DNA from 3 places in the Kitasatospora cineracea genome. Region 2 is predicted to be linked to each of the others. Evidence: riboswitches for the same ligand, from Rfam matches in the RefSeq annotation. Region 2 holds a riboswitch; each other region holds the start of a gene.
The links. Region 2 has a riboswitch for cobalamin ahead of EDD39_RS32415 (cobalamin biosynthesis protein). Riboswitches for the same ligand answer to the same signal wherever they lie in the genome.
Positions count from the first base shown of each region.

Region 1: linked by a shared signal. The riboswitch ahead of nicT (Nickel transporter NicT) and the one ahead of EDD39_RS32415 (cobalamin biosynthesis protein) in region 2 are both predicted to bind cobalamin.
Region 3: linked by a shared signal. The riboswitch ahead of EDD39_RS01550 (ribonucleoside-diphosphate reductase subunit alpha) and the one ahead of EDD39_RS32415 (cobalamin biosynthesis protein) in region 2 are both predicted to bind cobalamin.

Region 1 is NZ_RJVJ01000001.1:4,110,429-4,120,446, reverse strand. It holds gene rpmG (50S ribosomal protein L33) at 1-124, shown strand, start outside; gene EDD39_RS18755 (type B 50S ribosomal protein L31) at 172-414, shown strand; gene EDD39_RS18750 (helix-turn-helix domain-containing protein) at 457-1,032, opposite strand; gene EDD39_RS18745 (DMT family transporter) at 1,155-2,000, shown strand; gene nicT (Nickel transporter NicT) at 2,008-3,117, opposite strand; cobalamin riboswitch at 3,148-3,359, opposite strand; gene EDD39_RS18735 (DUF6445 family protein) at 3,441-4,133, opposite strand; gene EDD39_RS18730 (Fpg/Nei family DNA glycosylase) at 4,218-5,024, opposite strand; gene EDD39_RS42100 (TetR/AcrR family transcriptional regulator) at 5,102-5,668, opposite strand; gene EDD39_RS18720 (SDR family oxidoreductase) at 5,769-6,671, shown strand; gene EDD39_RS18715 (AAA family ATPase) at 6,884-7,717, opposite strand; gene aroQ (type II 3-dehydroquinate dehydratase) at 7,792-8,235, opposite strand; gene aroB (3-dehydroquinate synthase) at 8,232-9,326, opposite strand; gene EDD39_RS18700 (shikimate kinase) at 9,319-9,840, opposite strand; gene aroC (chorismate synthase) at 9,911-10,018, opposite strand, start outside.
Region 2 is NZ_RJVJ01000002.1:1,387,985-1,398,002, reverse strand. It holds partial or broken gene EDD39_RS32420 (cobyric acid synthase) at 1-1,465, opposite strand, end outside; gene EDD39_RS32415 (cobalamin biosynthesis protein) at 1,587-2,525, opposite strand; cobalamin riboswitch at 2,557-2,687, opposite strand; gene EDD39_RS32410 (rhamnogalacturonan lyase family protein) at 2,779-5,004, opposite strand; gene EDD39_RS32405 (MarR family winged helix-turn-helix transcriptional regulator) at 5,183-5,641, opposite strand; gene EDD39_RS32400 (VOC family protein) at 5,705-6,073, shown strand; gene EDD39_RS32395 (helix-turn-helix domain-containing protein) at 6,183-6,863, shown strand; gene EDD39_RS32390 (alpha/beta hydrolase family protein) at 6,976-8,097, shown strand; gene EDD39_RS32385 (hypothetical protein) at 8,548-9,828, shown strand; gene EDD39_RS32380 (CDP-alcohol phosphatidyltransferase family protein) at 9,946-10,018, opposite strand, start outside.
Region 3 is NZ_RJVJ01000001.1:347,320-357,337, reverse strand. It holds gene EDD39_RS01550 (ribonucleoside-diphosphate reductase subunit alpha) at 1-1,927, opposite strand, end outside; cobalamin riboswitch at 2,101-2,227, opposite strand; gene EDD39_RS01545 (GNAT family N-acetyltransferase) at 2,319-2,813, opposite strand; gene EDD39_RS01540 (helix-turn-helix domain-containing protein) at 3,089-4,069, shown strand; gene EDD39_RS01535 (histidine phosphatase family protein) at 4,293-5,051, opposite strand; gene mctP (monocarboxylate uptake permease MctP) at 5,218-6,813, opposite strand; gene EDD39_RS01525 (DUF3311 domain-containing protein) at 6,834-7,142, opposite strand; gene EDD39_RS01520 (GntR family transcriptional regulator) at 7,389-8,174, opposite strand; gene EDD39_RS01515 (glycoside hydrolase family 3 protein) at 8,369-9,943, opposite strand; gene EDD39_RS01510 (carbohydrate ABC transporter permease) at 10,009-10,018, opposite strand, start outside.

The sequences.
Region 1 (10,018 bases), on a different contig from region 2:
CACGGCGGGCACCGGGTTCACGTACGTGACGCGGAAGAACCGCCGCAACGACCCGGACCGGATGGTCCTGAAGAAGTTCGACCCGGTGGCGGGGCGCCACGTGGAGTTCCGCGAGGCCCGCTGACCGCGGGGCCCGTCCGACCGGCACACGCACAACGAGGAGGAGCAGCCATGCAGCAGGGAATTCACCCCGAGTACCGTCCGGTGGTGTTCCGCGACAAGACCGGGGGCCTGTCGTTCCTGACCCGCTCCACCGCCTCGAGCGACCGGACGGTCGCGTGGGCGGACGGGCGGACGTACCCGGTGGTGGACGTGGAGACGTCCTCGGCGAGCCACCCGTTCTACACCGGCCGGGCCCGCCTGATGGACACCGAGGGCCGGGTCGAGCTGTACCGGCGCCGGTACGGCGGCTGAACGGCCGACGGAGGGCCCCGGGTTCGCCCGGGGCCCTTTTCGCTACGCGCCGGGCGGGGGGACCGAGACCACCATGGTGACCAGGCACGGCGTGTCGCCGTCGTTGCGGTAGCCGTGGGCGGTGCCGGCCTCGTAGGAGGCGGTGGAGCCGGCCGGGACGAGGTGGTCGCGGCCGTCCAGGGTGAGGGTGAGGACGCCCTCGTCGACCCGGGCGATCTCGACGGTGCCGGGCGGGTGCGGGTCGGAGCCGTGCCCCTCGCCGGGCTGCAGGTGCCAGGACCACAGCTCCAGCGGGCCGGGGGCCTCGGTGCCGCCGAGCAGGGTGCCGCTGCCCCCGGCGGGGCCGGTCCACAGCCGGACGGCGTCCTCGACCGGGACGATCCGGACGGTGGCGGAGGCGTCGTAGTCGAGTAGTCGGGCGATCGAGACGCCGAGCGCGTCGGCGAGCCGGACCACGGTGCCGATGCTGGGGTTGGTGCGGGCCTGTTCGATCTGGACGACCATGCCGCGGCTGACCCCGGAGCGGGCGGCCAGGGCGTCCAGGGTGTGGCCGCGTTCGAGGCGCAGCCGTTTGAGGTTGCGGGCGAGGGCCTGGGTGACGAGATCGGCGTCCGGCACGGGCAGTCCAATATTCTGGTTGGGTCAGTGCAGTGGGTTGAACTATGCTGCGGCGGCATCGACAGATCCACCGACTGTACTGCGAGGTCCACCATGCTGTCCGCTTCCTGCGCCGCCGCCCCGTGAGCGCCGCCTTCGCACTGCTCGCCAGCCTGCTGTGGGGCGTCGCCGACTACGGGGGCGGGGCGATCACCCGGCGGCTGCCCGCGCTGACGGTGGTGGTGCTCTCGCAGACGGCCGCCGCCGCGGTGCTCGCGGTGGCGGTGACCGCCACCGGCGGGTGGGGCGGGGCCGGGCCGGCCCTCTGGTACGCGGTGCTGGCGGGCGCGATCGGCCCGTTCGCGCTGCTGGCGTTCTACCGGGCGCTGGCGCTCGGGCCGATGGGTGTGGTGTCGCCGCTGGCCACCGTCGGCGTGCTGGTGCCGATCGGGGTGGGCCTGTTCCTCGGCGAACGGCCGGGCGCCGTCCAGGGGTTGGGGATCGCGGTGGCGGTCGCCGGGGTCGCGCTGGCGGGCGGTCCGCAGCGCGGCGGGCCCGCGGTGGGGCGGCGGGTGCTGGTGCTGACGCTGGGCGCCGCGTTCGCCTTCGGCGCGGTGCTGGCGCTGGTCGCGCACGCCGGGGCGGGCGGCGCGCTGCTGCTGACGCTGTGCGTGCAGCGGTTGACCAACGCGGTGGTCGGCGCCGGGATGCTGGCCGCGCAGGCCCGCCGGCAGTCGCTCGAACTGCGGGCGGGCCTGCGCGAGTTGCCCGCGCTGACCGCCGTCGGGGTCGCCGACGTGGCCGCGAACGGCCTGTACGCGGCCGCCTCCTCCCCGGGGTCGGTGGCGGTGGCGGCCGTGCTGGCCTCGCTCTATCCGGTGGTCACCGCGCTGATGGCGCGCGGCCTGCTGAAGGAGCGGCTGCTGCGGGTGCAGGTGCTCGGTGCGGGCCTCGCGGTGGCCGGGACGCTGATCCTGGCCACCGGTTGACGCGCCGTCAGGACGCCTGCGCGAACGTCCGGGAGCGCTTGGCGATCCGCCAGTAGCCGATCGCGGCGGCCCAGACCACCACGAACAGGCCGACGATCACGAAGCCCACGTTGTCCAGGCTGAGGCCGGCGATCCAGCCGGTGACCGGGTCGGCCAGGTCGAACTTGTCGTGCAGCACGGCGACCAGTTCGATGGTCCCGATCACGAAGGCCACCGCGATCGACAGCCCCGTGATGGTCAGGTTGTAGTAGACCTTGCGGACCGGGTTGGAGAACGCCCACTGGTAGGCGAAGTTCATGAACGTGCCGTCCAGCGTGTCGAACAGGCTCATCCCGGCGGCGAACAGCAGCGGCAGGCAGACCACCGCGTACCAGGGCAGGCCGGAGGCCGCGCCGGAGCCCGCCATCACCATCAGGGTGACCTCGGTGGCGGTGTCGAAGCCCAGGCCGAGCACCATGCCGACCGGGAACATCTGGCCGGGGCGGCTGATCGAGCGGGTGGCCCGGTTCAGCAGCCGGGCCAGGAAGCCCCGGGCCGCCAGGTGCTTCTCCAGCTCGGCCTCGTCGTACTGGCCCTCCCGCATCGCCCGGAACACCCGCCAGATGCCCAGCAGGGCGACCAGGTTGAGCGCCGCGATCAGGTAGAGGAAGGCGCCGGACGCGGTGGTGCCGATGGTGCCCAGCACCCGGTGGGTGGTGGAGTCCTCGTCCATCAGGGTGCCCGCCAGCGCCGCGCCCCCGGCCACCAGGCCGGCCATCAGCACCACCATCGAGGAGTGGCCGAGGGCGAACCAGAAGCCCACCGAGACCGGGCGGCGGCCGTCCGCCATCAGCTTGCGGGTGGTGTTGTCGATCACCGCGATGTGGTCGGCGTCGAAGGCGTGCCGCATGCCCAGGGTGTACGCGGTGAGGCCCAGGCCGACGCCGAACACCTGGGTGCCGACGGCGTAGTGGTGCGGCGCGACCAGGAACAGCAGCGTCCCGAACGCCGCCACGTGCATGGCCAGGATCACCGCCATCAACCCGGCCGTGCGCAGGGTGTCCTCGCGCCGCCAGCGGAAGGCGGGAAGGGGGGAGCCGGGATTGTCCCCGGGCAGGGTCGATTCGGGCGCGGTCATCCGCGTTCACGCTCCAGCACCTCGTGGATCACTTCGTGAGATGCCGTGGCCGGTCTCCTGGCTGACGGGGTGTTGCGCGCCGGCTCCCGGCCTTCCCGACCGCGAGCGGCCAGTGGCACGGGGTGGGAGCCGACGACTCCCCGATCACAGTGGCGAGGGCCGCTCCGGACTCCTGCGACCGAACACTCTCGTGACGGTCGCAGTGCACCGGCTTCCCGAACACCACGGCCCGCCCACCGTAGGCCCGGCGCGGGCGCGGCGGCAAGGGCGCGTCCGGTCCGGTGGCGTAGATCACGCCTGGTCAGGGCCGCGCTGACGGGAGGTCAGGCCATCCAGAAGAAGACGCAGGTCATCCGCTTCTCCGCCAGCACCGCCCCGTGGTACTCGGTCGCGGTGTGGATCAGGTTGGCGGTGTAGAGCAGCAGCCGGTTGTAGCGGTGCGGGACGGCCAGGTCCTCGGTGAAGGAGTCCGGCGGGACGAAGCGGGTGCCGAGGGCGTCCACCAGGTTGTTGTGCGGGGCGACCACGCTGTTGCCGCCGAGCCGGCCGCCGGGCAGGCTCTGCCGGTAGAAGCTGGTGCCGCAGCGCTTGGGGACGGCCGGGTTGAGGTAGAGCACGGCGGCGTAGCGGCACAGCGAGCGCGAGTCGGTGTGCGGGCGCGGCTCGCACTCCCCCGCGCCCACCACCTGCACGCAGTTGTGGTTGAAGGTGCCGCCCTCGGCCTCGCCCAGCGCCCAGATCCGCTCCGCGCCGGTGGCCTCCCGGACCAGCTTCTCGACCTGTGCCAGCTCCTCCGGCTCCAGCCCGGGCATCGCCCGCAGGCCCGGCCAGGACTCCGGCCGGTGCGGGTAGCCCTCGTCCCAGTCGGTGCGCGCCAGGTGCCGGGCGCGCACCGCGTCCGGGTCCGGGAGGACGTCGTCCAGCACCCAGTAGTCACGGCCCCGGGTGGGCTTGCGGTACGGCAGGACCGGGAGCGCCGGGGTGGGGCGCGGCCCCTGGAACGGGAGAGCGGGCATGGCCCCGACAATAGGAGCGCCGTTCCGGGCCCTCGCCCAAGACCGGGTCAACCTTGCGTCAAGGCTTGCCGTGGTGACGGTGCGTCAGGACTGCTGGCAGCGCGGGCACCAGAACAGGTTCCGGGCCGCCAACTCCTCGGTGCGGACCGGGGTCCCGCAGACCAGGCAGGGCTGGTCGTGCCGCCGGTAGACGTACACCTCGCCGCCGTGGTCGTCCACCCGCGGCGGGCGGCCCATCGCCTCCGGGGTGTGCTCGGGGCGGACGGTGTCGATCCGGCCGGCGGCCACGCCGTCGTGCATCAGGGCCACCAGGTCCGCCCAGATCGCGTCCCACTCGGCGCGGGACAGCTCGCGGCCGGCCCGGTGCGGGCTGATGCCGAGCCGGAACAGCACCTCGGCGCGGTACACGTTGCCGACGCCGGCCAGCACCTTCTGGTCCATCAGCAGCGCGGCGACCGTGCTGCCGCTGCGGGAGATCCGCTGCCAGGCCGCGTCGCCCGCCTCGCCGGGGCGCAGCGGGTCGGGGCCCAGGCGGCGGTGGACGGCCGCCTTCTCGGCGGGGGTGAGCAGCTCGCAGGCGGTCGGGCCGCGCAGGTCGGCGTAGCCGCTGTCGTTCACCATCCGCAGCCGGACCTGGCCGACCGGCGCCGGGGCCTCGCCCGCCCCGAAGTCGTACTTCCCGTACAGCCCCAGGTGCACGTGCAGCCAGTGCTCGCCGAAGCCCAGGAACAGGTGCTTGCCGTGCGCCTCCGCCTCGTCGAGCACCCGCCCGTCGATCAGCGCGGCCCCCTCCGCGAAGCGCCCCTGCGGGCTGGACACCCGCACCGGGCGCCCTCCGAACAGCTCGTCGTTCTCCCTGGCCAGGCGGTGGATCACATGCCCCTCGGGCACCGGCGGTCAACTCCTCGGTCGTGGTGGTGGCGAGGAGTCCATTCTCCCAGGCCGCTCGGACAGCCCGGGCCGCCGCCTCAGAGGGCGGCGGCGGCTTCGCACAGGGCGGCCAGCTCGGCCAGCGCCAGGGCGGTGAAGTCCTGGCCGGGGCGGGCGGTCCAGGCGGCGAGGGCGGCGCGCAGGGCGAGCAGGGCGAGCTCGGCGGTGAGGCCGGCGGCCGGGTCGGGGGTGCCGCGCTCGCGCAGCGCGGCGGTGAGGGCGGTGGCGAGGGCCTCGCGCTTGAGCAGCTCGCGCTCGGTCAGCTCCGGGTTGGCGGCGACCACCTGCTGGCGCTCGCGGACGGCCCCGTGGCGCTCGGCGGTGAAGGCGCGCTCCCCGGCGGCGGCCAGCGCGGCCTCGACGGCCTGCCGCGGGCCCGCCCCGGGCGGGGTGGCGGCGACCGCGTCGGTGAGCAGGCGGACCAGGGCGTCGCCGCCGGAGAGCACCTCGCGCTTGTCGGCGAAGTGCCGGAAGAAGGTGCTCTTGGCCAGGCCGGCGCGCTCGGCGATCTCGGCGACGGTGGTGCGGTCGTAGCCCTGCCGGACGAAGAGTTCGAGCGCGGCGCGCTCCAGCCGTTCGCGCGCGTTCGGGTCCCATCTGGCCATGCCCGGATTCTACGTGACAGGACTTGGTCGCATCATCGGACTCCGCGGGCTATGGTGATGGGACAAAGTCTCATCACTTCGGATCTCCGGAGGTCCACCCATGCACGTCTTCGTCACCGGAGCCAGCGGCCACCTCGGCTCCGCCCTCGTCCCCGACCTGCTCGCCGCCGGCCACCGGGTCACCGGCCTGGCCCGCTCCGACGCCTCCGCCGCCGCCCTCACCGCCCTCGGCGCGGACGTCCGGCGCGGCGACCTCGACGACCTCGACGGCCTGCGGGACGCCGCCGCGGCCGCCGACGGCGTGGTGCACCTCGCCTTCAAGCACGAGGCGATGCTCGGCGGCGACTACGCCGGCGCGATGGCCGACGACCTGAAGGCCGTCCGGGCCCTGGTCGAGGCGCTCGCGGGCACCGGGAAGCCGCTGGTCGGCACCGGCGGCACGGGCGCCGGCAACACCCCCGGCCGGCCCTCGCTGGAGAGCGTGGTCGCCCCCGGCGCCCCGCGCACCGAGGCCGAACAGGCGATCGTCGACGCCGCCGCGGACGGTGTGCGCTCCTCCGTCGTCCGGCTGCCCCCCGTCGTGCACAGCTCGCTCGACCGGCACGGCTTCGTCCCCGTCCTGATCCGCACCGCCCGCGCCACCGGCGTCTCCGGCTACCTCGGCGAGGGCGCCAACCACTGGCCCGCCGTCCACACCCTGGACGCCGCCCGCCTCTACCGCCTCGCCCTCGAACACGCCCCCGCCGGCACCCGCCTGCACGGCGTCGGCGACCGGGCCGTCCCCTTCCGCGAGATCGCCGAACGCATCGGCCGCCGCCTCGGCCTCCCCACCGCCCCCGTCGAAGAGGCCCGCGCCGCCGAACACTTCGGCTTCCTCGCCCGCCTCGTCCCCCTCGACCTGCCCGCCTCCGCCGAAGCCACCCGCACCCTGCTCGACTGGCAGCCCGCGCACCCGGGCCTGCTCGACGACCTGGACGAGGACCACTACTTCACCGCGGACTGACCACCGCCGACCCCGCCCGGGCCGAAGGCCCCCCGCACTCACCGCGGAACCTCAGCGGACGTGGGGACGGCCGACGACCACGAGGGCCGGAAGCGCCAGCAGCCCCCGCCGCGGGGCCCCGGCGCGCAGGCAGGCGGCCGAGGACGGGGCGGGCCGAAGGCAGGCAACGTGGCCACGCCCCCCGCCGCGCAGCGGAATCTCCCCGCGCGGCCTCAGCGGGTGTGCAGGCGGCTGAGGATGGCGTGGTCGAGGGCGGCGGCGGTCTCCGGGACGCTCAGGTTCGAGTTGTCGATGATCGGGAGGCCGGAGGTGCGCCAGCCGGCCATCCGGCCGTGGATGCGGGCGACTTCGTCGTCGGAGAGGCGGCGGTTGCCGGAGCGCTCCGCGTTGCGGGTGAGGACCCGGTCGAGGCCGGGGAGCAGCACGACGGGGATCATGCCGGGGCCGATGTGGCGCTTCCAGCCGCCGAGGCCGATCGCGGGGCGGTCGGGGAAGACGGCGTCGTCGATGATGCAGGAGATGCCGTTGGCGAGGTAGTTGCGGCAGGCGAAGCCGCAGGTGCGGCGAGCGAGCCGGTACTGGGCCTCGGAGGCGGTGTTCCAGCCGGACTGCGGGTTGGCGAAGCCGGACTGGACCCATTCGCGGACGTCGTCGAGGCTGATGTGCGCGGTGGGGGTGGGCCGGCGTTCGGCCCAGTGGCGGGCCACGGTGGTCTTGCCCGCGCCGGCCGGGCCGATCAGCAGGACGGCGAGCGGGCCGGTGGGCGGCGGGGCCGGGAACGCGGGCTGCTGCGGCGGCGGCGGGGCGGGCAGTTGGACCGTGCCTCCGGTCGGGAGCAGGAAGTGCCCGGTGCCGCCGGGGGCGATCGGCCCGACGGCCTTGAGCGGGACGGTCGGACGGTCGGGGCGGGGCCCCGTCGGTCCCAGCGTCGGGATCGCCTGGGTGGCGCCCGGGTACGGCGGGTGAGGGCCCGTCGGCTGCGGCGACGCCGCAGGTCGTGGCGGCACCTGGCCCCCCGCGTGCTGGTTCTGCGCGTACTGGCTCACCGTCACCTCCCTGCGCCGAATGTACACGTCGGCCCGGTGGCGGGCACAAGTCCGCCACCGGGCCGAGGGGGCGCTCAGCGGGTGGTGAGCTGCTCCGCGAGGGCGCGCAGGGCGAGTTCGTACGAGCCGAGGCCGAAGCCGGCGATGGTGCCGGAGGCGACGGCCGCGATGACCGAGGTGTGGCGGAAGGTCTCGCGGGTGTACGGGTTGGAGATGTGCACCTCGATGAGCGGCGCGGTGCGCTGCGCGGCGGCGTCCCGCATCGCGTACGAGTAGTGCGTGAACGCGCCGGGGTTGATCACCACGGGGGTCTCGGCGTCCGCCGCCTCGTGCAGCCAGCCGACCATCTCCGCCTCGGAGTTGGTCTCCCGGACCTCCACCGCCAGGCCCAGTTCGGCGCCGAGCTTCGTGCACCGCTCGACCAGCCCGGCGTACGAGGTGGAGCCGTACACGTCGGGCTCGCGGGAGCCGAGCCGGCCCAGGTTGGGGCCGTTCAGCACCAGGACGGGCGTGCTCATCCGGAGACCTCCCCGTAGGCGGCGACCAGCACGGACGGGTCCGGGCCCTCCAGGATGGAGGTCTTGGCCAGGCCGTCCAGGACGACGAAGCGCAGCAGGTCGCCGCGCGACTTCTTGTCGATCTTCATGGCGTCCAGCAGCTTCGGCCAGGCGTCGGCGCGGTAGGTGAGCGGCAGGCCGACGGAGGCCAGCACGGCCCGGTGCCGGTCGGCCGTGGCGTCGTCCAACCGCCCGGCCAGGCGGCCGAGTTCGGCGGCGAAGACCATGCCGATGGAGATCGCCGCGCCGTGCCGCCACTTGTAGCGCTCGTTGCGCTCGATGGCGTGGCCCAGGGTGTGGCCGTAGTTGAGGATCTCGCGGCGGCCGGACTCCTTGAGGTCGCCGGAGACCACGTCGGCCTTGACCTGGATGGCCCGGCGGATCAGCTCCAGGGTGTGCGGGCCGGCCGGGCTGGTGGCGGCCTCCGGGTCGGCCTCGATCAGGTCGAGGATGACCGGGTCCGCGATGAAGCCGGCCTTGATCACCTCGGCCAGGCCGGAGACGTAGTCGTGCTTGCCGAGCGTCTCCAGGGTGCCGAGGTCGGCCAGCACGCCCGCGGGCGGGTGGAAGGCGCCGACCATGTTCTTGCCCTCGGCGATGTTGATGCCGGTCTTGCCGCCGACGGCCGCGTCGACCATGCCGAGCAGCGTGGTGGGCACCGAGATCCAGCGCACCCCGCGCAGCCAGGTGGCCGCGACGAAGCCCGCCAGGTCGGTGGTGGAGCCGCCGCCGAGGCCGACCACCACGTCGCTGCGGGTGAAGCCGGTCTGGCCGAGCACCGACCAGCAGTACGCGGCGACCTCGGCGCTCTTGGCGTCCTCGGCGTTCGGCACCTGGAGGGCGATCGCCTCGTAGCCCTGCGCGGCGAGGTCCTCGCGGATCGCCTCGCCGGTGGCCTCCAGCGCCTCCGGGTGGATGACCGCGACCCGCTTGGCCTTCGGGCCGATCAGCGGAGCGAGCTCGCCCAGCAGCTGGTGGCCGATCAGCACCTCGTACGGGGCGTGGCCGTCACTGCCGGCCACCTGGATCCTGACAACGTCGGCGTCAGACATGGGGGTTCTTCAACTCCAGTGCTTCGAGTACGGCGTCGGCGACCTGCTCGGGCGTGCGGCCCTCGGTGTCGGCCACGGCGGTGGCGACCTCCAGGTAGAGCGGGCGGCGGGCCTCCATCAGTTCGCGCCAGCGGGCCCGGGGGTTGACCGCGAGCAGCGGGCGGGGGGCGTCCAGGCCGACCCGCTTGACCGCGTCGCCGAGCGCCACCTCCAGGAACACCACCGGCAGCGGGGCGAGCAGCGCCCGGGTCTCCTCCGCCATCACGGCGCCGCCGCCGAGCGCCAGCACGCCCGGGAAGCCGGTGACGGCGGCCCGGACGGCCTCCCGCTCCAGCTGCCGGAAGTGCGGTTCGCCCTCGTCGACGAAGATCTCCGGGATGGGCTTGCCCGCGGTCCGCTCGACGTCGGCGTCGGTGTCGCGGAACGGCAGGCCGAGGCGTTCGGCGAGGACCCGCCCGACGGTGGACTTGCCACTGCCGGGCGGGCCGACCAGCACGATGGCCGGTGCGGTCATGTCCACTCCCCGCTTCGCTCGTCGCGTCGTGACCGACAGCGGCTCGTGCTTGACTGCTCGCTCCGCTCGCTCACCGGACGATCAGGTTCTCGAGGTAGGACTGCACGTTGCGACGGGTCTCGGAGACGTTGTCGCCGCCGAACTTCTCCGCCACCGCGTCCGCCAGCACCAGCGCCAC
Region 2 (10,018 bases):
TTCCACAGCGCGTCGGTGTCGGCGTGCTCGGCCACCAGGTCGCCCAGCGCGTCGAGCTGCTGCTCGCGGGCGGCGGCGAACGAGGTGTCCGGCGCCGGGACGAAGGAGCGCCCGGCGGCCCGGGCCACCTCGGTCAGGAACGCCCGGCGGAACGCGTCGTTCTCCAGCAGGCCGTGCCAGGTGGTGCCCCACACCGAGCCGGTCCGGCAGCCGTCCAGCGCCCGCCCGGCGGCGTCCGCGACGAACACCTCGCCGCCCTCGACCGCCACCACGCCGTGGTGGATCTCGTAGCCCTCCACCGGCTCGCCCAGCGCCACCCCCGACGGCCGGGCCAGCACCTTCTCCGCGCCGAACACCACCCGGGTCGGCAGCAGCCCCAGGCCGGCCACCGGGCCGGACGACTTCGACTCCACCGCGTCGACGATCTCCCGCCCCAGCATCTGGTAGCCGCCGCACACCCCCAGCACCGGCAGCCCCGCCGCGACCCGCGCCGCCAGCGGCCCGGCCAGGCCCTGCGCGCGCAGCCAGGCCAGGTCCGCGACGGTGGCCCGGGTGCCGGGCAGCACCACCAGGTCGGCGTCCGCCAGCTCCTCGGGGCGGGTCGCCCAGCGCACCAGCACGCCCGGCTCCTGGGCCAGCGCGTCCACGTCGGTGAAGTTCGACAGCCGGGGAAGCGCACCACCGCGACCCGCAGCACCTGAGCCCCCACCGGCCCGCCCGCCGCCGGACGGGACGCCACCGACGCCAGGCCGAGCGAGTCCTCCGCGTCCAGCCACAGGCCCGGCAGCATCGGGAACGTCCCCAGCACCGGACGCCCCGTCAGCTGCCGCAGCATCTCCAGGCCCGGCGCCAGCAGCCGGGCGTCACCGCGGAACTTGTTGACGAACCACCCGGCGATCAGCGCCTGGTCGTCCGGCGACAGCAGCGCCAGCGTCCCGAACATCGACGCGAACACCCCGCCGCGGTCGATGTCCCCGACCACCACCACCGGCAGCCGGGCCGCCGAGGCCAGGCCCATGTTGGCGATGTCCCGGTCCCGCAGGTTGATCTCCGCCGGGGAGCCCGCGCCCTCGCACACCACCACGTCGAAGCGCCCGCGCAGGTCCGCCAGGCACTCCAGCGCCCGCTCCAGCAGCACCGGTTTGCGCTCCCGGTAGTCCAGCGCCCCGACCTCCGCGACCGCCCGCCCCAGCAGCACCACCTGGCTGCGCCCGTCCGCGCCCGGCTTCAGCAGCACCGGGTTCATCGCCGCCTCCGGCGCCACCCCCGCGGCCTGCGCCTGCATCGCCTGCGCCCGCCCGATCTCCGCCCCGTCGACCGTCACGAACGAGTTCAGCGACATGTTCTGCGCCTTGAACGGCGCCACCCGCACCCCCTGCCGGGCCAGCCAGCGGCAGATCCCCGCCGTCACCACACTCTTCCCGGCGTCCGAGGTCGTACCGGCCACCAGCAGCGCGCCGTTCACCGGCGAACTCCTTTCGAGACGCCCCGACCGGGGCTCGCGGAACCGCACGCGGCGGACGGCGGCATGCCGAAGTCCCGTGCCGGCAATGTCAGTCGCACCATCAGCCCGCACCGCGGCGGGGTCACCTGCGCCGCCGTCCGCCCAGTGCCCGCAGGGCCAGCGTGGCCGCCAGCGCGAGCGCGCCGACCCGGCGCGAGAGGCGGCAGGCCCGTTCGATGTCGGCCGTGCCGACCGGCGGCAGGCCCGCGCCCAGCACCGGCCGGTGCTCGACCCGTTCGCCGTACCGCAGGGTGCCGCCCAGCTGCACGCCCAGCGCCCCCGCGAACGCGGCCTCCGCCTGGCCCGCGTTGGGGCTCGGGTGCGCGGAGCCGTCCCGCCGCCAGACCCGCCAGGCCCGCCCGGGCGCGCCGGACGCGGCGACGGCCAGCAGCGCGGTCAGCCGCGCCCCCGGCCACCCGGCGACGTCGTCGAGCCGGGCCGCGGCCCAGCCGAAGCGCCGGTAGCGGGCCGACCTGTGCCCGACCATGGCGTCCAGCGTGTTGACGGCCCGGAACGCCAGCAGCCCGGGCACGCCCGCGACGCCGCCCCAGACCAGGGCGTTGACCACCGCGTCGGCGGTGTTCTCGGCGACCGACTCGACCACCGCCCGGGCCACCTGCTGCTCGTCCAGGCCCGACGGGTCGCGCCCGCACAGGTGCGGCAGCCGCTCGCGCGCGGCGGCCAGGTCGCCGTCCGCCAGCGAACGCCCGATCGCGGTGGCCTCCCGGGTCAGCGACGTCCCGCCCAGCACGGTGAAGGCGGCCCCGGCGGCCAGCGCCCCGGCCGCGACGGGGGAGCGCCGGACGGCCCGGACGGCCAGCGCCGCCCCGGCCGCGACCGTGCCGACGGCGAGCGCGGTGTGCAGCGCCCCGGCCCCGCGGTGGTCGCGCCACAGGCGGCGCTCCAGCCGGGCCGCGGCGGTGCCGAACAGGGCGACGGGGTGTCCGCGCCGGGGGTCTCCGAGCCGGGCGTCCGCGAGGTATCCCGCGGCCGCGCCCACCAGGTACGGGGCAGCCCCCATGGCGTCGTGTCCTCACTCAGGGTCCGCGCCCTGGATCGACGGAACGGGGGCCAGAGTCTCCTGACTTCCGGTCACCCCCGCGCGGGGTGGTCCGGTCACAGTGGCGGGACCGCGCCGGACTCGCACCGGCTTCCTCTGCTTGCCTCCGTTTGGCCCGAAGATCCCACCACGCCCGGTTCGAGGCAGTCAACCGAGCGGGTGGAGGGGTTGGTCACATACGGCCACCGGGGCCGCCGAGGGGCGAGGTGCCAGGTCAGGGCGTGTGCACGACGGGCCGCGGCGCGGTCGGCATGCCGTCGCCGAGGAAGAAACCCGGGTGCGGCGGCTGGTTGTAGGCGGTGTTCTGCCAGGCGACGGCCTCCCGGTACTGCACGTCGTGCATCAGCGTGGTGATCCGCAGCGGGGTCGGCACGGGGGTGGAGTAGATCCGCAGCGCCCGGTTGTCGGTGGTGGGCCACACCACCTCCTCGCGCCAGTCGCCGAACAGGTCGGCGGACAGCGACGGGGTGGCCTTGGTGCCGTTGTTCGCGTGCACGCCCGAGGCGGTCAGCAGCCGGGTGTCGGCCGCGGTGCCGTACTTGTCGACGTGGGTGCCGTCGAGCAGTTCGCGCACCGGGTCGCCGTCCCACCAGAGCGTGAAGTTGGCCGAACCCGGCTTGCGCCCGACGTCCTGCCCCTGGGCGCTGTAGAGCCCGCTGACCCCGGACGACCAGGACTCGGCGCCCGGGCTGCCCGCGTACACGTCGTCGGAGACGCCGCGCCCGTTGTCGCAGCCGCAGTCGGGCTGGTGCCACAGGATCCGGCCGGTCCGGGCGTCGGCGAACCAGGCCGAGTACTTGGTGGTGGTCTCGTCGACCTTGAACTCCTCCAAGCCCGGGCGGCTCGGGTCGAGGTCGCCGACGTGCATCGCGTCGCCGTGCCCCTGCCCGGTGTTCCACAGCCCGTGCCCGTCGTCGTCCACGGCCATCGCCCCGTAGACGATCTCGTCCCGCCCGTCGCCGTCCACGTCCGCGACCGCCAACTGGTGGTCGCCCTGGCCCGCGTAGGCGCCGTTGCCGGAGGCGTCGGTGTCGAACCTCCACCGCTCGGTGAGCTTGCCGCCGCGCCAGTCCCAGGCCGTGATCACGGTGCGGGTGTAGTAGCCGCGGGCCGTCACCAGCGACGGGCGCGAGCCGTCCAGGTACGCCGTCCCGGCCAGGAACCGGTCCACCCGGTTGCCGTACGAGTCGCCCCAGGCCGAGACGGTGCCGCGCGGCGGGTCGTAGTCCACCGTCTGCAGCGCGGCGCCGCTGCGCCCGTCGAAGACCGTCAGGAACTCCGGCCCGGACAGCACGTACCCGCTGGAGTTGCGGTGGTCGGCGGTGGCGCTGCCGATGGTCCGCCCGGCGCCGTCCACCGTGCCGTCCGCGGTCTTCACGGCGACCTCGGCCCGCCCGTCGCCGTCGTAGTCGTACACCTGGAACTGCGTGTAGTGCGCGCCCGAGCGGATGTTGCGCCCCAGGTCGATCCGCCACAGCCGGGTGCCGTCCAGCTCGTACGCGTCCAGGTAGGTGTCGCCGGTGTAGCCCGACTGCGAGTTGTCCTTGGCGTCGGTCGGGTTCCACTTCAGCACGAACTCGTACTGCCCGTCCCCGTCGAGGTCGCCCACGCTCGCGTCGTTCGCCTCGTACGTGTAGGAGCCGCTCGCGTTCGACCCGCCGGGCGGCGGCGTGATCGGCACGTCCCGGTAGCCGTCCGCGAAGCCGACCGAGGCCGGCGAGGCGGCCTGCTCGACCCCGCCCACCACCGCCCGCACCGTGTACGAGGCCCCGGCCGGCGCGCCGGCGTCCAGGTAGTCCGTCGCGGTGGCCAGCGGTGCGGCGTTCACCCTGGCGCCGTCCCGGTACACGTTGAACGCCACGTCGTCCGGGTCGGTGGCCAGCCAGCGCCAGGACACCAGGTTCGCCGTCCCGCTGCGCACCGAGACCAGCCCGCGGTCCAGCTTCTCCACCTGCCGCCCCTGCCCGGCGGGCGTCCCCGACGGGGAGCTGCCCGGTGACGGGGTGGCGGTCGGACTCCCGGTGCACACCGTCCCGTTGAAGGTGAACGAGGAGGGCACTGCGGCCGCGCCCGGCACCGAGCCGTTGAACCCGAACCCCACGGTGGCGCCGGACGCCACCGAGCCGTTGTAGTCCAGGCTCTTCGCGGTGACCTGCGTACTGCCCGCGGTCACGTCCGCGTTCCACGCCTGGGTGACCTGCTCGCCGTTGCCGAACGACCACTGCAGCGTCCAACTCGTCACGGCCGCACCGAGGTTGGTGACCTTCACGTCCGCCCCGAAACCGCCCTGCCAGGCGTTGACGACCGTGTAGTCCACCCGGCACCCGCCCGCCGCCACCGCCTGCTGCTGGACCGCCCAGCCCGCACCGGCCACCACCAGCACGCCTGCCACCAGCCCCGCACCCGGGCGCCCGGCCCGTCGCCTGCGCTGTCCTGCCATCGTTGCTCCTCCGGGGGAAGAAGGGGAGTGGAGTACTTCGGGAGCGCTCCCACCGCATCCACCCAGACTGACCGGACGCCGTCAATCCTCCGGTCCGCGCCCCGTGAAACTTTCGCCGCCGATTCCCCCAACTCGCCTTATGTGAAAGGCAGTTGAGGATCCGATCGGCGCCGCCGACTCAGCTGCCGGCACTCCCCCCGCGCAGGGAGTGGATCATGCTCCGCAGGCTCCGGAGCGCGTCCGCCTGCTCGGCCTCGGTCATCCCGGCCAGCATCCTGACCTCCACCGAGCGGACTGCCGCGCTCGCCTCCTCCAGGCTCCGCCGCCCGCGGGGCGTGAGCCGGGCCGGCAGGGCCTTCCCGACCGGCGCCGCCGCGGGCCTGACCACGTCCCCCTCCCGTTCCAGGTGCTGGAGCAGCACGTTCATCGACTGCCGGGTCACGAACGCGCCGCGCGCCAGTTCGGAGTTCGACATGCCCGGCCGCTGGGCCAGCAGTTCGAGGCAGGAGTAGTGCGTCACGGTCATGCCGAGCGGCCGCAGCACCTCCTCCATGGCCGAGCGCAGGACGCTCGAAGCCTCCTTCAGCAGGTAGCCCAGTGAGGTGTCCAGATCGATGCCGCCGCCGCTTTGACTCATGTCAGAAGTCTGACATACGTTGATCCGTGTCAGGAATCTGACACGGAGGAGAGGAACCCCGCCATGCCCGTCACCGGCCCCGACTTCATCTCGCTGCAGGTCCGCGACCTCGACGCCGCGCAGGCGTTCTACCAGCACTACCTCGGCCTGGTCCGCTCGCCGGCCGGCCCCCCGCACGCCGTCGTCTTCACCACCCGGCCGATCGCGTTCGCCCTCCGCGACCTCGTCCCCGGCACCGACCTCGACTCCGCCGCCCGGCCCGGCCTCGGCACCGCGCTCTGGCTGCACGCCACCGACGTCCAGGCCGTCCACGACGCCCTCGCCGCCGACGGCCACCCCATCGTCTCCGCACCGGTCGACGGCCCCTTCGGCCGGACCTTCACCTTCGCCGACCCCGACGGCTACCACATCACCCTCCACGACCGCGCCTGACCGCCCGCCCCGGTCGTCGGTTCGCCCAACCGCCCGGCCCCGGCCGCGCCCCCGTTTCGTGCCATCCGCGGCTGTGGCCCGACCACCCCCGCACCTAGCGTCGGCAGGCATGCGACGCAGACAGCCGCCGGCCCCCGCGCCGGTGCCGTTCTCCCCGGCCGCCGCCCGCGCCCACCGCACCGCGCTCGGCCTGACGGTCGAGCAGGTCGCGGCCGGGCTGGCCGCCCACGGCGTGCGGCTGCTGCCCGGGCACGTCCTCGGCTGGGAGGACGGCCTGCTCCCGCCCACCGAGGAGCAGTTGACCGCCCTCGCCCGCACCCTGTGGTGCCCGCCCGTCCGGCTGATGGGCACCGCCCCGGCCACCCTGCGCGACCACCGGATCGCCCGCGAACTCACCCGGGACCAGGCCGCCCGCCTGCTCGGCCTCACCCCCACCACCTACCGGCAGACCGAAACCACCGGACGCTGGACCGGCAACGAGGACCAGACCCGCCTGCTCGCCCGGGTCCTCGCCCTCGACCTGCCCACCCTGATCCGCCTCACCGGCCGCACCGCCGACCTCGACGCCCGCCTCCGCCAGGTCGTCCAGGGCCGCTGGCAGGCCCAACTCCACCCCGTCGCCCGCCTGGTCCCGGTCGCCCCCGCCGTCCTCGAACACGTCCTCGCCACCCTCCAGTCCGAGCACCACACCCCCACCTCCTGGGGCGCCGCCCCCGCCCCGACCCGCCCCGACCCCACCGCCCGCTTCTGGCACCTCCTCGCCGAGGCCGGGGCCGACGGGACGCCCTGACCGCCCCGCGCCGCCGCCCCGTCCGGTCACCCGCAGCGCCGCCCCGATTCGCCGTCCGCTCTGCGGGCAGGTGCACTGGGAGCACAGGACCGCCAGCACCCGGGAGACCGCCATGCGTTGGGGAACCGCAGCCGTCGTCGCAGCCGCCGCCGCAGGAACCGGAGCGGCGGCCTTCCTGCTGCTCGGCCGGAGAGTCTCGGACCGGGTGGTGCGCCCCGGCTCCGCGCAGGTCGTGTTCGCGCCCGCCCCGGTCGAGGTGCACGACCTCGGGCCGGGCCGGGTGGTGCTGACCGCGACGCCGGACACCCTGCGCCGCGGGCACTACGCGCTGGAGTGGGGCGAGGACGGCCACGCCGTGGTCGGCGAGGTGCTCGGCAGTGGCGGCGGCCGGGTCACCCGGCGGCTGGAGCGGGCCGACGGCGGCACCCTCGCGGTCGGCACCGAGGTCCGGGTCACCCCGCGGGTGCTGCTCGGCGACCCGCGCACCGCGCTCGGGCTGGACTACGCGGACGTCGCGGTGGCCAGCGACCTCGGCAACCTGCCGGCCTGGCGCACCGCGGGCATCCGCGGCACCTGGGTGGTCCTGGTGCACGGCCCGGGCACCGGCCGCGAGCAGGCCCTGCCGGTGCTGCCGCTGCTGCACGCGCTGCGGCTGCCCACCCTGACCGTCAGCTACCGCGGCGACGCGGACGCGCCGCCCTCGCCCGACGGCCTGGGCCACTTCGGCGAGACCGAGTGGGAGGACGTCGACGTCGCCGTCCGGTACGCGCTGGCCCAGGGCGCGGGCCAGGTGGTGCTGTACGGCTGGTCGGTCGGCGCGACCGTCGCCCTGCACACCGCCGCCCGCTCCACCTGGCGGGACCGGATCGCCGGGCTGGTGCTGGACTCCCCGGTGCTCGACTGGTCCGAGACGGTCCGCCGGGGCGCCACCCGGACCTGGTCCTCCCCGGCCCTCGGCGAACTCGGCGCGCTCGCCGCCCGCGGCCGCACCGGCGTCGACCTCGCCGACTTCGCCCGGATCGCCTCCGGTGCCGACCTGCCCTCGCCGGCGCTGCTGCTGCACAGCCCCGACGACCCGGTCGCCCCGTGGAGCGCCGCGCAGCGCCTCGCCGACGGCCGCGACGACCTGGTCAGCCTGCACCCGGTGCCGCACGCCGAGCACGCCGCGCTGTGGAACGCCGACCCGGACGGGTACACCGAGGCGCTGCGCCGCTTCCTCACCCCGCTGCTCTGATCCGGCCGGGAGCCCCGTGCCGGGCCGGAGCGGGAACCGGAACCCGGCGCACCGCGTCTCCGTCACGGAGTGGTCACCTTATTCGCCATGTCCACGTCGAAAAGCGGAGTGATTCCTCCCGTTTCGCGGTGACTCGTCCCCCCGCCGTTCGATCCGCTCGGACATCGGGCCGAGACAGCTCGGCAGTCGATGTGACAGAAGGCCCGTACAAGGGGAAGACTGCACGGCGTGACGTCTCGGAACCCGCGCGACCGTGATGCCCCGCACCCGCCCCACCGCACCGGTGCGACGGTGACCCGTCTGCCCGGAACGGCGGCCGTCGGTCGTGTGGAGGGCACTCCCCCCGCCGCCGCCAACCGCCGCCGGGTCCCCGCGAAGCCGGGGCGCGGCCGCGTACCCGTCCCGGACGGCTTCCCGGCCCCCTCCGAGCTCGCCCCGCTGGCCCGCCGGATGCTCGCCGACGCGGTCCGGGTGGCCCGCTGGGCCGGTGAGCTCTCCGAGGTCGACAAGCGCGGCGAACTCCTGCCCGAGGACGCCCGCGCCGCCGGGCGCGCCCTCGCCATGACCGTCGGCGCCGCCGCCAACGCCTGGGGCCAGGCCCTGCTGGTCGGCCTGGTCGAGCTCCGCGACGGCGGCGCCGGGCCCGGCTGGCGGCTGCACGCCTGGGAGCACGACGACGAGGCGGTGATCCGCGGCTGGTCCGCGCTGTTCGACGCCTGGACGCTGCTCGCCCCCGTCCCGCCCGCCGCCCTGCGCGGCGTGTTCGCCCAGCTGGCCGGGCAGGCCGTCGACCAGGCCCCCCAGCTGCTGTCCTTCCTGCACCTGGTGGACGGCCCGGTGGTCGACAGCGAACTGCTCGAACTGCTCCGTCGCGGCCTCGACGAGCGCCGCCTCGGCCCCAGCTCCGGCACCTTCCCGCTGTCGCCCGTCCCGCACGCCGCGTTCGCCGTCTCCGCCGTCCGCGGCACCTGCCGCGAACCGCAGATCGACACCCCGCACTCGCCCGCCGACGTCGCCGCCGTCCTCGACTGGATGCTCGACGGCCTGGCCGCCGTCGGCGCGCTCGGCCGCCGCGACGAGGCCGCCGAGCTCTCCCCGCTCGGCCACTGGGCGGTCCGGGCCAAGCTGGAGGAGATCTGCACCGTCGCGCAGACCGCCGCCGGCCACATCGAGCAGAGCGCCGCCGAACTGCTCAGCGCCTGCGCCGACTACAGCCCCGGCCCGGCCCGCGCCGAGTTCCGGGCCTGGGTCGCCGCCCGCCCCGCCGACCGCGCCGTCGCCGAACTCCTCGAAGCCGCCCGCGGCGAGGACGCCCTGGTCCGCGGCCTGGCCTTCGAGGCGCTCCGGGTGGTGGCCGGCTCCACCGCCGAACAGGGCGTGCGGGCCGCCGTCGACGAGCCCGTCCTGCGCCCCTACGCGCTGCTCTGGCTGGCCGAACAGCTGGACGAGGACGGGGTGTCCCCGGCCGACGTGCTGGGCGCCGAGGACGCCGCCTGGCTGTGGGTGGACACCGCCGCCGCCGTCCTCGACCACGGCGAGACCGCGCTGCTGGTCGGCCACGTCGAGGGCGCCTCGGCCGGCGAGCCGGTGCGGCTGTTCCACCGCGCCCGCCAGTCCGGCCACCCGCGCGCCGCCAGCGTGCTGACCGCCGTCGCCTCCGTCCACCCCGACCCGGCCGTCGCCCGCGCCGCCCGCCGCAGCGCCTTCTCCGTCCACAACGGCGGCGCCTGAGCGATGCGCCCCGTCAGGGGCGCGGGGAACTGCGCGAAGGGGAACGAAGCCGACGAAGAAGCCGCCCTCCCGGAGAACTTCCGGGAGGGCGGCTTTCTCGTGGCGTACAGCCCGGGGCTAGCCCCGGTTCTCCGCCCGACGCGCCCGCACCACGCCGACCTTCTCGCCGACCTTGCGGCGGATGACCAGC
Region 3 (10,018 bases), on a different contig from region 2:
CGCGCTTGAACAGGTTGGAGACCTGCGGCTCGATGCACTCGTAGACGCCCGCGATGGACGCGATGGTCGCGGTCGGGGCGATGGCGAGCAGCAGCGAGTTGCGCAGGCCGACCTCGGCGATCCGGGCGCGCAGCGCGTCCCAGCGCTCGGTCCACTGCGGGTTCGCGGCACCGAAGTGGTCGACGTGCAGCTGGCCGCGGGCGGCCCGGGTCTCGCCGTACGCCTCGTGCCGGCCGAACTGCTCGGCCAGGTCGGCGGAGCGCTCGTACGCGGTGAGCATGATGCGCTCGGCGATCAGGGTGGAGAGGGCGACCGCCTCGGCGGAGTCGAAGTCGATCCGCAGCTGGAAGAAGACGTCCTGCAGGCCCATCACGCCCAGGCCGACCGGGCGCCAGCGGGAGTTGGACGTCCCGGCCTCGGTGGTCGGGTAGAAGTTGATGTCGATCACGCGGTCGAGGAAGGTCACCGCGGTGCGGACGGTGGCGTCCAGGCGGTCCCAGTCCATCGCGTTCAACAGGTCGGCGGCGGTGGCGCCGGGGGCGACGTGCGCGCCCAGGTTGACCGAGCCGAGGTTGCAGACCGCGGTCTCGGAGTCGTCGGTGACCTCCAGGATCTCGGTGCACAGGTTCGAGGAGTGCACCGTGCGGCCCGGCAGCGCGGTCTGGTTGGCGGCCCGGTTGGAGGCGTCCTTGAAGGTCATCCAGCCGTTGCCGGTCTGCGCCAGGGTGCGCATCATCCGGGCGTACAGGGTCTGCGCGGGGATGGTGCGCACGGCCTTGCCCGCCAGCTCGGCCTTCACGTACGCCTCGTCGAACTCGGCGCCCCACAGGTCGACCAGCTCCGGCACGTCCGCCGGGGAGAACAGCGACCAGTCGGCGTTGGCGTTGACCCGGCGCATGAACTCGTCCGGGATCCAGTGCGCCAGGTTCAGGTTGTGGGTCCGGCGGGCCTCCTCGCCGGTGTTGTCGCGGAGCTCCAGGAACTCCTCGATGTCGGCGTGCCAGGTCTCCAGGTACACGCAGGCCGCGCCCTTGCGCCGGCCGCCCTGGTTGACCGCCGCCACGGAGGAGTCCAGGGTGCGCAGGAACGGCACGATGCCGTTCGACTGGCCGTTGGTGCCGCGGATCAGCGAGCCGCGGGAGCGGATCCGCGAGTAGGACAGGCCGATGCCGCCGGCGTGCTTGGACAGCCGGGCGATCTGCGCGTACCGGTTGTAGATCGAGTCCAGGTTGTCCAGCGGCGAGTCCAGCAGGTAGCAGGAGGACATCTGCGGGTGCCGGGTGCCGGAGTTGAACAGCGTCGGCGAGCTGGTCAGGTACTCCAGCCGGCTCATCAGGGCGTACAGCTCGGCGACCTCGCGCACCGACTCCTCGGTGGTGCCGACCGCCAGGCCCGCCGCCACCCGCAGCAGGAAGTGCTGCGGGGTCTCGACGACCTTGCGGGTGATCGGGTGGCGCAGCAGGTAGCGGGACTGCACGGTGCGCAGGCCGAAGTACTCGAAGCGGTCGTCGGCCGCCTCGTCGATCAGCGAGTCGAACAGGCCGGCGTGCTCGGCCACGAACGCGGCGGTGGCGTCGCCGATCAGGCCCTCGGCGTGGCCCACGGCCACCGAGGAGGAGAACGAGGTGACCTGCTGGGTCGCGGCCTCGTCGCGGATCTCCAGCGCCAGCAGGCGGGCGGCCAGCTTCGAGTACTGCGGGTCCTCGGCGATCATCGACGCGGCGGCCTCCACGGCCAGCCCGCGCAGCTCGGCGAAGTCCGAACCGGCGTGGCGGCCGCGCAGCGCGGCGGCGGCGACGTGGCCGGGGTCCACCTGGGGGAGGTCGGTGCTGCGGTCGGTGAGCAGCCGGAGCAGCGCCGCACCGGGATCGGTGAAGGCGTCGGCGGATCCCTGGGACGGCAGGGTGACTGAGGCGGCGACGGTCAAGGCGCACTCTCTCCTGTGGCGGCGGCGGACGTGGCTCGGGTGTCCGGGACCGCACGCGGCCAGGGGAGGGCAGCACGAAGGAACGAGAACGCGTTCCGGCGCGCCGAAGACCACCCCCGGTCCGCCCGCGAGACCGGACGGCAAAGCTGTGCTGCATGGCGTCTGCGGGGATGCCGTGTCGCACACCGTCGGCAGGTCCTCGGACTGCGCGGGCGTCGCTGCAGCCCGCTCACCGTTGCGGGGCAGTCCCGGACTTCCACCGGATTCCCCTGCGTCGACAGCGAGAGTGAGCATACATGTTGTGGTGGCTGGATCTGGAAGCACCAGATGTAGTAGCGCGTGTCGCGTCGGCGGTGCCGCGCGTAGACAACGAAACTGCCCGGGAACCGCCTCAGAACCGCATCGTGTAGACCCACAGGTCCATTCCGGGCGCCGCCGACCAGTCCCGCCCGGGGGTGCGGACGAAGCCCAGCGCGTCGTAGATCCGGTGCGCGGCGGTCATCGACGGCCGGGTGGAGAACGCCATCCCGGCCAGTCCGAGTTCCCGGCTGCGCCCGATCGCCGCCGCCACCAGCGCCCGGCCGACGCCGCGGCCGCGGGCCGCCGCGCCGACCGCGAGCATCCGGATCTCGCCCTCGCCGGGCCCGGCGACGTCCGCCCACGCGGTGCCGCCGGGCGCGAAGGTCACGCAGCCGAGCACGGCTCCCGCGTCGTCGACGGCGACCAGGACCTCGGCCTCCCGGTCGCGGCGGGCGGCGTCGCGCAGGAGGTCGACGTACGGGGAGTCGGGGCGGGTGTGGCCGTCGCCGACGAAGGCCTCGACGCTGACCTCCCCGGCTCCGGCGAGGTCGCGCTCCAGGGCGCGGCGGACGGTCGGGGAGTGCATCCGGACAGTGTGCCGGACGGCCCCCGGCGGGGATCGGCCAGGTCCGGGTCGAAGGGGTAGCCGGTCGGCCGGTGCACGACGTCGCGGCCGGTCCGGCCGTTGCGGTCCAGGTCGCGGCCGACCAGGACGCCGAGGAGTCCGAAACTGCCGATGAGGCCCAGCAGGGCGAGCGCGGTGGTCATGCCTCCACTGTCCCGGCGGGCCGGGGCCGCCACGAGTGGCAGGAACGCACCATTGCCACGAAATCCTGCCACTGCCATCCTGGCCCCATGCGGATGCTGAACAACGTCGCCGTCGTCGTGCTGGAAGAGATCCACCCCTTCGAACTCGGGGTGGCCTGCGAGGTGTTCGGCCTGGACCGGAGCGAGTCCGGCCTGCCGGTCTACGACTTCGCCCTGGTCGGCGACCGCCCCGGCCCGATGCGCACCCACGCCGGCTTCACCGTCGACGTCCCGCACGGCCCCGAACGGATCGCCGAGGCCGACCTGGTGATCGCCACCGCCACCGGCATCCGCACCCACTACCCCGAGGCGCTCTGCGCGGCGCTGCGGGCCGCCCACGACCGCGGCGCCCACCTGCTGTCGATCTGCTCCGGCAGCTTCCTGCTCGGCGCGGCCGGCCTGCTCGACGGCCGCCGCTGCACCACCCACTGGCGCTACGCCGACCTGATGGCCGAGCGCTTCCCGCTGAGCACCGTCGAACCCGGCGTGCTGTACGTCGACGACCACCCGGTGATCACCTCGGCCGGCACCGCCGCCGGCATCGACGCCTGCCTGCACCTGGTCCGCAAGGTGCAGGGCGCCGAGGTGGCCCGGGAGATCGCCCGCCGGATGGTGGTCGCCCCGCACCGGGACGGCGGGCAGGCCCAGTTCATCAACCGCCCGGTGCCCGAGGGCGGCGGCGAGTCGCTGGCCGGGGTGCTGGAGTGGATGCGCCGCCACCTCGACCGGGAGACCGGCGTCGACCAGCTCGCCCGGCTCGCCCACATGTCGCCGCGGACCTTCGCCCGCCGCTTCCGCGAGGAGACCGGCACCACCCCGCACCGCTGGCTCACCGGCCAACGGGTGCTGTTCGCGCAGCGCCTGCTGGAGTCCACCGGGGAGGGCGTGGACGCGATCGCCGCCCGCTGCGGCTTCGGCAACGCCGCCACCCTGCGGCACCACTTCGGCCGCCGGCTCGGCACCACCCCGCAGGCCTACCGGCGGGCCTTCGGCGGCCCGCGCCGGGTCACCGGGCCGCAGCACCAGGACGCCTGAGGCTGCGCACCACGGACCCGGGACGGAGGGACGGGACGGGGGCGGAGGACGGGGACGGGGGGACGGGACGGGAGCAGGAGCAGGGCGGTCGGGCTCGGGAAGCTGTTGCCGGGAGCCGGGAGCCGGGAAGCTGTCGTCAGGCCGCAGCACCAGGGAGCCCGAGCGGGGCGCTGCGGCAGCCGGCGGGGTGGGCCGGGGCAGGCCGGGCCGGGGCGGGCCGGTCTCAGGGCGACAGGTGCTCGGTCCGGTTCCACCCGGCGGGGCGCAGCCGCCCCTCGCGGGACCGCCACAGGCTGGTCGAGCAGTTCGCCACCGGCGGCAGCGCCAGCAGCTCCTCCTCGGCCGGCCGCTCCAGCACGTGCCGCAGCATCAGCACCGTGCAGTCGTGCGCCACCACCAGCACCGGCCGGCCCGCCTCCTCCTCGCCCAGGTCGCGCAGCAGGTCGCGCACCCGCAGCGCCACGTCCAGCCAGGACTCGCCGCCCGGCGGCCGGTAGTACAGCTCGCCCATCCGGCGCCGCCGCTCGGCCTCCGCCGGGTGGTCGCGCTCGATCGCGGCCTTGGTCAGCATCTCCAGCACGCCCAGCTCGCGGTCCCGCAGCCGCTCGTCGTAGCGCACCGGCAGCCCGACCGGGACGGCGCCCAGCCCGGACGCCTGGGCCAGCGCGATCCGGGCGGTCTCCGCGGTGCGCACGTACGGCGAGCACCACACCGAGCGGGGCCGGTCGGCGGGCGGTCGCCCGGCCCACCAGCGGCCCAGGTCGCGGGCCTGGTCCTGGCCGTGCAGGGAGAGCGGGATGTCGGCGTCCCGGCAGGTGATCGGGACGGAGAGCGCGCCGCTGGCGTCCGCGTGCCGGAACTCCACGTTGGCGGTGGACTCCCCGTGCCGGGTGGCGATCAGGACCGAGGGCAGTCTCGGCCCCCCGTCCGGCTGCGGGGCCTCCGGTCGGTGCCCGTTGCGTACCGTGGTGAGGTCGGTCATGGCGGCGGCTCCCCGTGGTCGGTGGCGCGTGCGGTGCGCCCGTCTCTCCCGGGTCTCTCCAGTGAACGGGCAGTCATAACAGATGGTCGCGCCGTCACCCCAGTGTCGATCGGGGCAACGGCGCGACCACAGGGCGCACGGTGGGGAGGTCTGCGCCCCCGGTGCGTCAGTGCGCCGCCGCGGGCTGTGGAGCGCGCTCCACGGCCTCGTCGCCGGCCTCCGCGGAGTAGTCCGCCTTCGAGGTCTCGTCGGCCCCCTCGGGGGCCTTCAGGGCCCGCAGCACCAGCGTCAGGACCACCGCCACCGCCAGGTTCAGCACGAACGCGGTCAGACCGATGTAGCCGGTCTCCCCGATCACCGGGATCTTCGCGTTGCTGCCGCCGAAGTGCTTGGTGGCCGCCGAGGACACCCCCCACGCCATCCAGGTGCCGTACACCATGCCGACCGCCCAGCCCGCCAGCAGCGCCCAGCGGTGGAACCACCGGGTGAACAGGCCCGCCACCAGCGCCACCGCGGTCTGCAGGATCCACAGGCCGCCCAGCAGCTGGAAGTTGATCGCCACCTGCTTGTCCATCCGCAGCACGAACACCAGCGCGCCGACCTTCACCAGCAGCGAGGCGATCTTCGCCACCCGGGTCTCCTCGGCCGGCGTCGCGTCCGGCTTCAGGAACTCCTTGTACACGTTGCGGGTGAACAGGTTCGCCGCCGCGATCGACATGATCGCGGCCGGCACCAGCGCGCCGATCCCGATCGCCGCGAACGCCACCCCGGCGAACCAGGACGGGAACATGTCCGCGAACAGCTGCGGCACCGCCAGCTGGCTGTTGTAGCCCTTCACGCCCTTGCCCACCCCGGCCGCGATCGCCAGGAAGCCCAGCAGCGCCAGCAGCCCCAGCATCAGCGAGTACGCCGGCATGATCGCCATGTTCCGGCGCACCGTGTTGCGCGACTTCGACGCCAGCACGCCCGTCACCGAGTGCGGGTACATGAACAGCGCCAGCGCCGACCCGAACGCCAGCGTCGCGTACGCCCACTGCCCGGACGGCCCGACCACCAGCGCCCCGCTCGGCTTCCCGGTCGGCCCCGGCGTGGCGAACTTGTGCTGCGCCGCGTCGAACACGTGCCCGTAGCCGCCCAGCCGCATCGGGATGTAGACCACCGCCACGATGATCACGATGTAGATCAGCGCGTCCTTGACGAACGCGATCAGCGCCGGCGCCCGCAGCCCCGAGGAGTACGTGTACGCGGCCAGCACGCCGAACGCGATGAACAGCGGCAGGTCCTTCAGGAACCAGTTGCCGCTGCCGCCCACGCCCAGCACGTCCAGCACCGCCTGGATGCCCACCAGCTGCAGCGCCACGTACGGCATGGTCGCCAGGATGCCGGTCAGCGCCACCGCCACCGACAGCCCGCGCGAGCCGTACCGGCCGCGCACGAAGTCCGCCGGCGTCACGTACCCGTGCACCCGCGAGACCGACCACAGCCGGGGCAGGAACAGGAACACCAGCGGGTACGCGATGATCGTGTACGGCACCGCGAAGAAGCCCGCCGCGCCCGCCGCGTAGATCGCCGCCGGCACCGCGATGAACGTGTACGCGGTGTACAGGTCGCCGCCCAGCAGGAACCAGGTGATCCAGGTGCCGAAGCTCCGGCCGCCCAGCCCCCACTCGTGCAGGTGCTCGGCGTCCGCGGCCCGGCGCCAGCGGGAGGCCAGGAAGCCCATCACCGTCACCGCGGCGAAGAACAGCAGGAAGACCGTCATCGCGGTCCAGTCCACGTGCTTCACGACAGCCCCCCGTCCGACGGCCGGGCGGGCAGGGCCGGTCCGGAGCCGGCGGAGGCGGCCTTGCGGGCCGCCTCGTCGCGCCGGATCAGCAGGTACGCGGCACCGGTGAACAGCGCCGACACCGGCACCCACATCAGCTGGTACCAGTAGAAGAACGGCAGGCCGCCGAACTCGGGGGAGGTCTTGCTGTAGGACGGCACCCACAGCACCACCACGATCGGCACCAGCAGGCACAGGCCCGCCAGCACCCGGGCGGGGGAGACCACGGGCGGTGCGCCCGGGGCAGGGACTTGCGACGACGACACGAGCGGCTCCCGGATGACGAGGAGTCACCTCAGTGGCACCGCAACGCACATGCCTGTGCGCCCGCCGAGCAGCACCCTCGGTGATCGAAAGGTCCCCGAGAGGCTAGGGCAGCGGAGCGACCCGTGTCACTACCCTGTCAACCCGGATCGCCCCGGTACCCCGAACAGGTCAGGCCGCCGGGCCGCCCGGCCGGGCCGCCCGGTCCAGGACGGCCGGTTCAGGACGGCCGGTTCAGGACGGCCGGTTCAGGACGGCCGGTTCAGGCGGGTGATGAACTTGTAGCGGTCGCCCCGGTAGATCGAGCGCACCCACTCGACCGGCGCGCCGTCCGCGTCGAAGGAGTGCCGGGACAGCTGCAGCATCGGCAGGCCCAGGTCGGAGCCGAGCAGGCCGGCCTCGCGCGGGTTGGCCAGGGTGGTCTCGATGGTCTCCTCGGCCTCCGCGACCGTCACCCCGTAGACCTCGCGCAGCGCGGTGTACAGCGAGTTGTGCTTGGCCAGGTTGCGCCGGAGCGCGGGGAAGCGCTTGGCGGACAGGTGCGCCACCTCGATCGCCATCGGGTCGCCGTTGGCCAGCCGCAGGCGCTCGATCCGCAGCACCCGGCCGCCGGGCTTGATGTCCAGCAGCGGGGCGAGCCGGTCGTCGGCCGAGATGTAGGCGACCTCGACCAGCCGGGAGGTCGGCTCCAGGCCCTGGGCCCGCATGTCCTCGGTGTACGAGGTGAGCTGGAGGGCCTGGGCGACCTTCGGCTTGGCCACGAAGGTGCCCTTGCCCTGGATGCGCTCCAGCCGGCCCTCGACGACCAGCTCCTGCAGGGCCTGCCGGACGGTGGTGCGCGAGGTGTCGAACTGGGCGGCCAGCGCGCGCTCCGGCGGGACCGGCGTGCCGGCCGGCTGGGTCTCGGTCAGCTGCAGCAGGTGCCGCTTGAGCCCGTAGTACTTGGGGACCCGGGCCGTGGCGGTGGCAGGGCCGGTCTGGGTCGGCACGGTGGAGCCCTCGGCGAGCGCCGCCGTGTCCCTGTCGCCACTCATGGCAGCTCTCACTCCTCGTTGGAGGCGGTCCCTTAACGGACCCCTAAGTCCTATGTAACAGCACATGTTTGCACGCACGGGAGACCGGAGGTGAGCCCCGGCCGCATTCGCGCCCCCGCGGCGGGCCCGCGGGCGGGTACGCGACGGGCCCGGAACGGGCGCCTGGCGCCCGCCCCGGGCCCGCCCCGAGTGTCTCAGCCGGCCTTGGCGGCCGTCACCGCGAGCCCCGCCAGGGCCTCCGCGGCGGCGATCGCGCAGACCCGCGAACCGCCGTAGGTGGCCAGCGTGGTCACCCCGCTCGGGGCGAACAGCTCGGCCGTCCCGTGGGCGGTGCCGATCTCCACCACGACCGCGTCCGGCCGGTGCTCGACCAGGGCCAGCGCGGCCCGGCGCATCCAGCCGTGCCGGTGCGCGTCGCGCACCACCAGCACCAGCGGGCGGCCGACCGCCGCGCCGAGCAGCGGGGCGGTGTCGATCTCGGCGTCCTCGGCGGCCACCGCGACGTGCAGCAGGCCGGAGCCCTCGGTCACGGTCGCGGGCGGGGCGACCCGGCTGGAGGTGGTGCCGGGCACCAGCTCGGCCAGCGGGCCGGCCACGCCCCACGGGGTCTCGTCGCCGGCCGCGATGTTCGCGCCGGGGGAGAACTCGACCACGTGCGGGACGCCGCCCAGCGGGCGCAGCTCGCCGGTGACCCGCAGCGCCCGGCGGGCGGCGGTCAGGCCGACGCCGACCTCGGCCTGCTGGCCGACCAGCGAGGCCCGCAGCCCGGACGACCAGCGGGCGACGGCCCGGTTGCGCTCGGCGGCCTCGTGCAGCCGCTCGGCGGACAGCCGGCCCTCGCGGACCGCCCAGACCAGGGCGTCGCGCAGGTAGACGAAGGCGTCCTCGTCCTGCAGGCCGCCGCCGACGCAGATGGTGTCGGCGCCGGCCGCGACGGCCCGGACCGAGCCGGCCGCGACGCCGTGGGTGCCGGAGATGGCGCCCATCTCGATGCCGTCGGTGACGATCAGCCCGTCGAAGCCGAGCTCCTCGCGGAGCAGGCCGGTGAGGATGCGCTGCGACATGGTCGCGGGCAGCTGGGCGTCGTAGGCGTCGAACAGGATGTGCGCGGTCATGATGCTCTTCACGCCGGCCGCGATGGCGGCGCGGAAGGGCAGCAGGTGCGCGGCGAACTGGTCCAGGGCCAGGTCGATCCGGGGCAGCCCGAGGTGCGAGTCGCCGGCCGTGTCGCCGTGGCCGGGGAAGTGCTTGGCGCAGGCCGCGACGCCCGCGGACTGCAGGCCGCGGACGTACGCGGCGGTGTGCCGGGCGGCCAGCTCGCCGTCGCCGCCGAAGGAGCGGACGCCGATCACCGGGTTGTCCGGGTTGGAGTTGACGTCCGCGTCGGGCGCGTAGTTGAGGTTCACGCCGACGCTGGACAGGTCGAAGCCGATGGAGCGGGCGACCCGCTCGGTGAGGTCGGTGTCGTCGACCTCGCCGAGCGCCAGGTTGCCCGGGTAGGAGGAACCGCTGACCACCTCGAGGCGGGTGACGTCGCCGCCCTCCTCGTCGGTGGCGACCAGCAGGTCGCCGTTGAGCGCGTACAGCTCCGAGGTCAGCGCGGCGACCTGCTGCGGGGTGCGGATGTTGCGGCCGAACAGGGCGACGCCGCCGAGTTCGCCGTCGCCCAGTCTGCGGCGCAGCCACTCCGGCGCGGTCAGACCGGCGAAGCCGGGCTGCAGGACCGCTCCGGCGTCGCGGAGGAGATCGGCGCTTTCCGTACCGGGCATCGCCTTGGTTCCTTCCCTGGAGGTGAGAGAGGTGTTTCAGGTGCAGTGGGGGTGGGGGAGGGGGCTTAGCCCTTG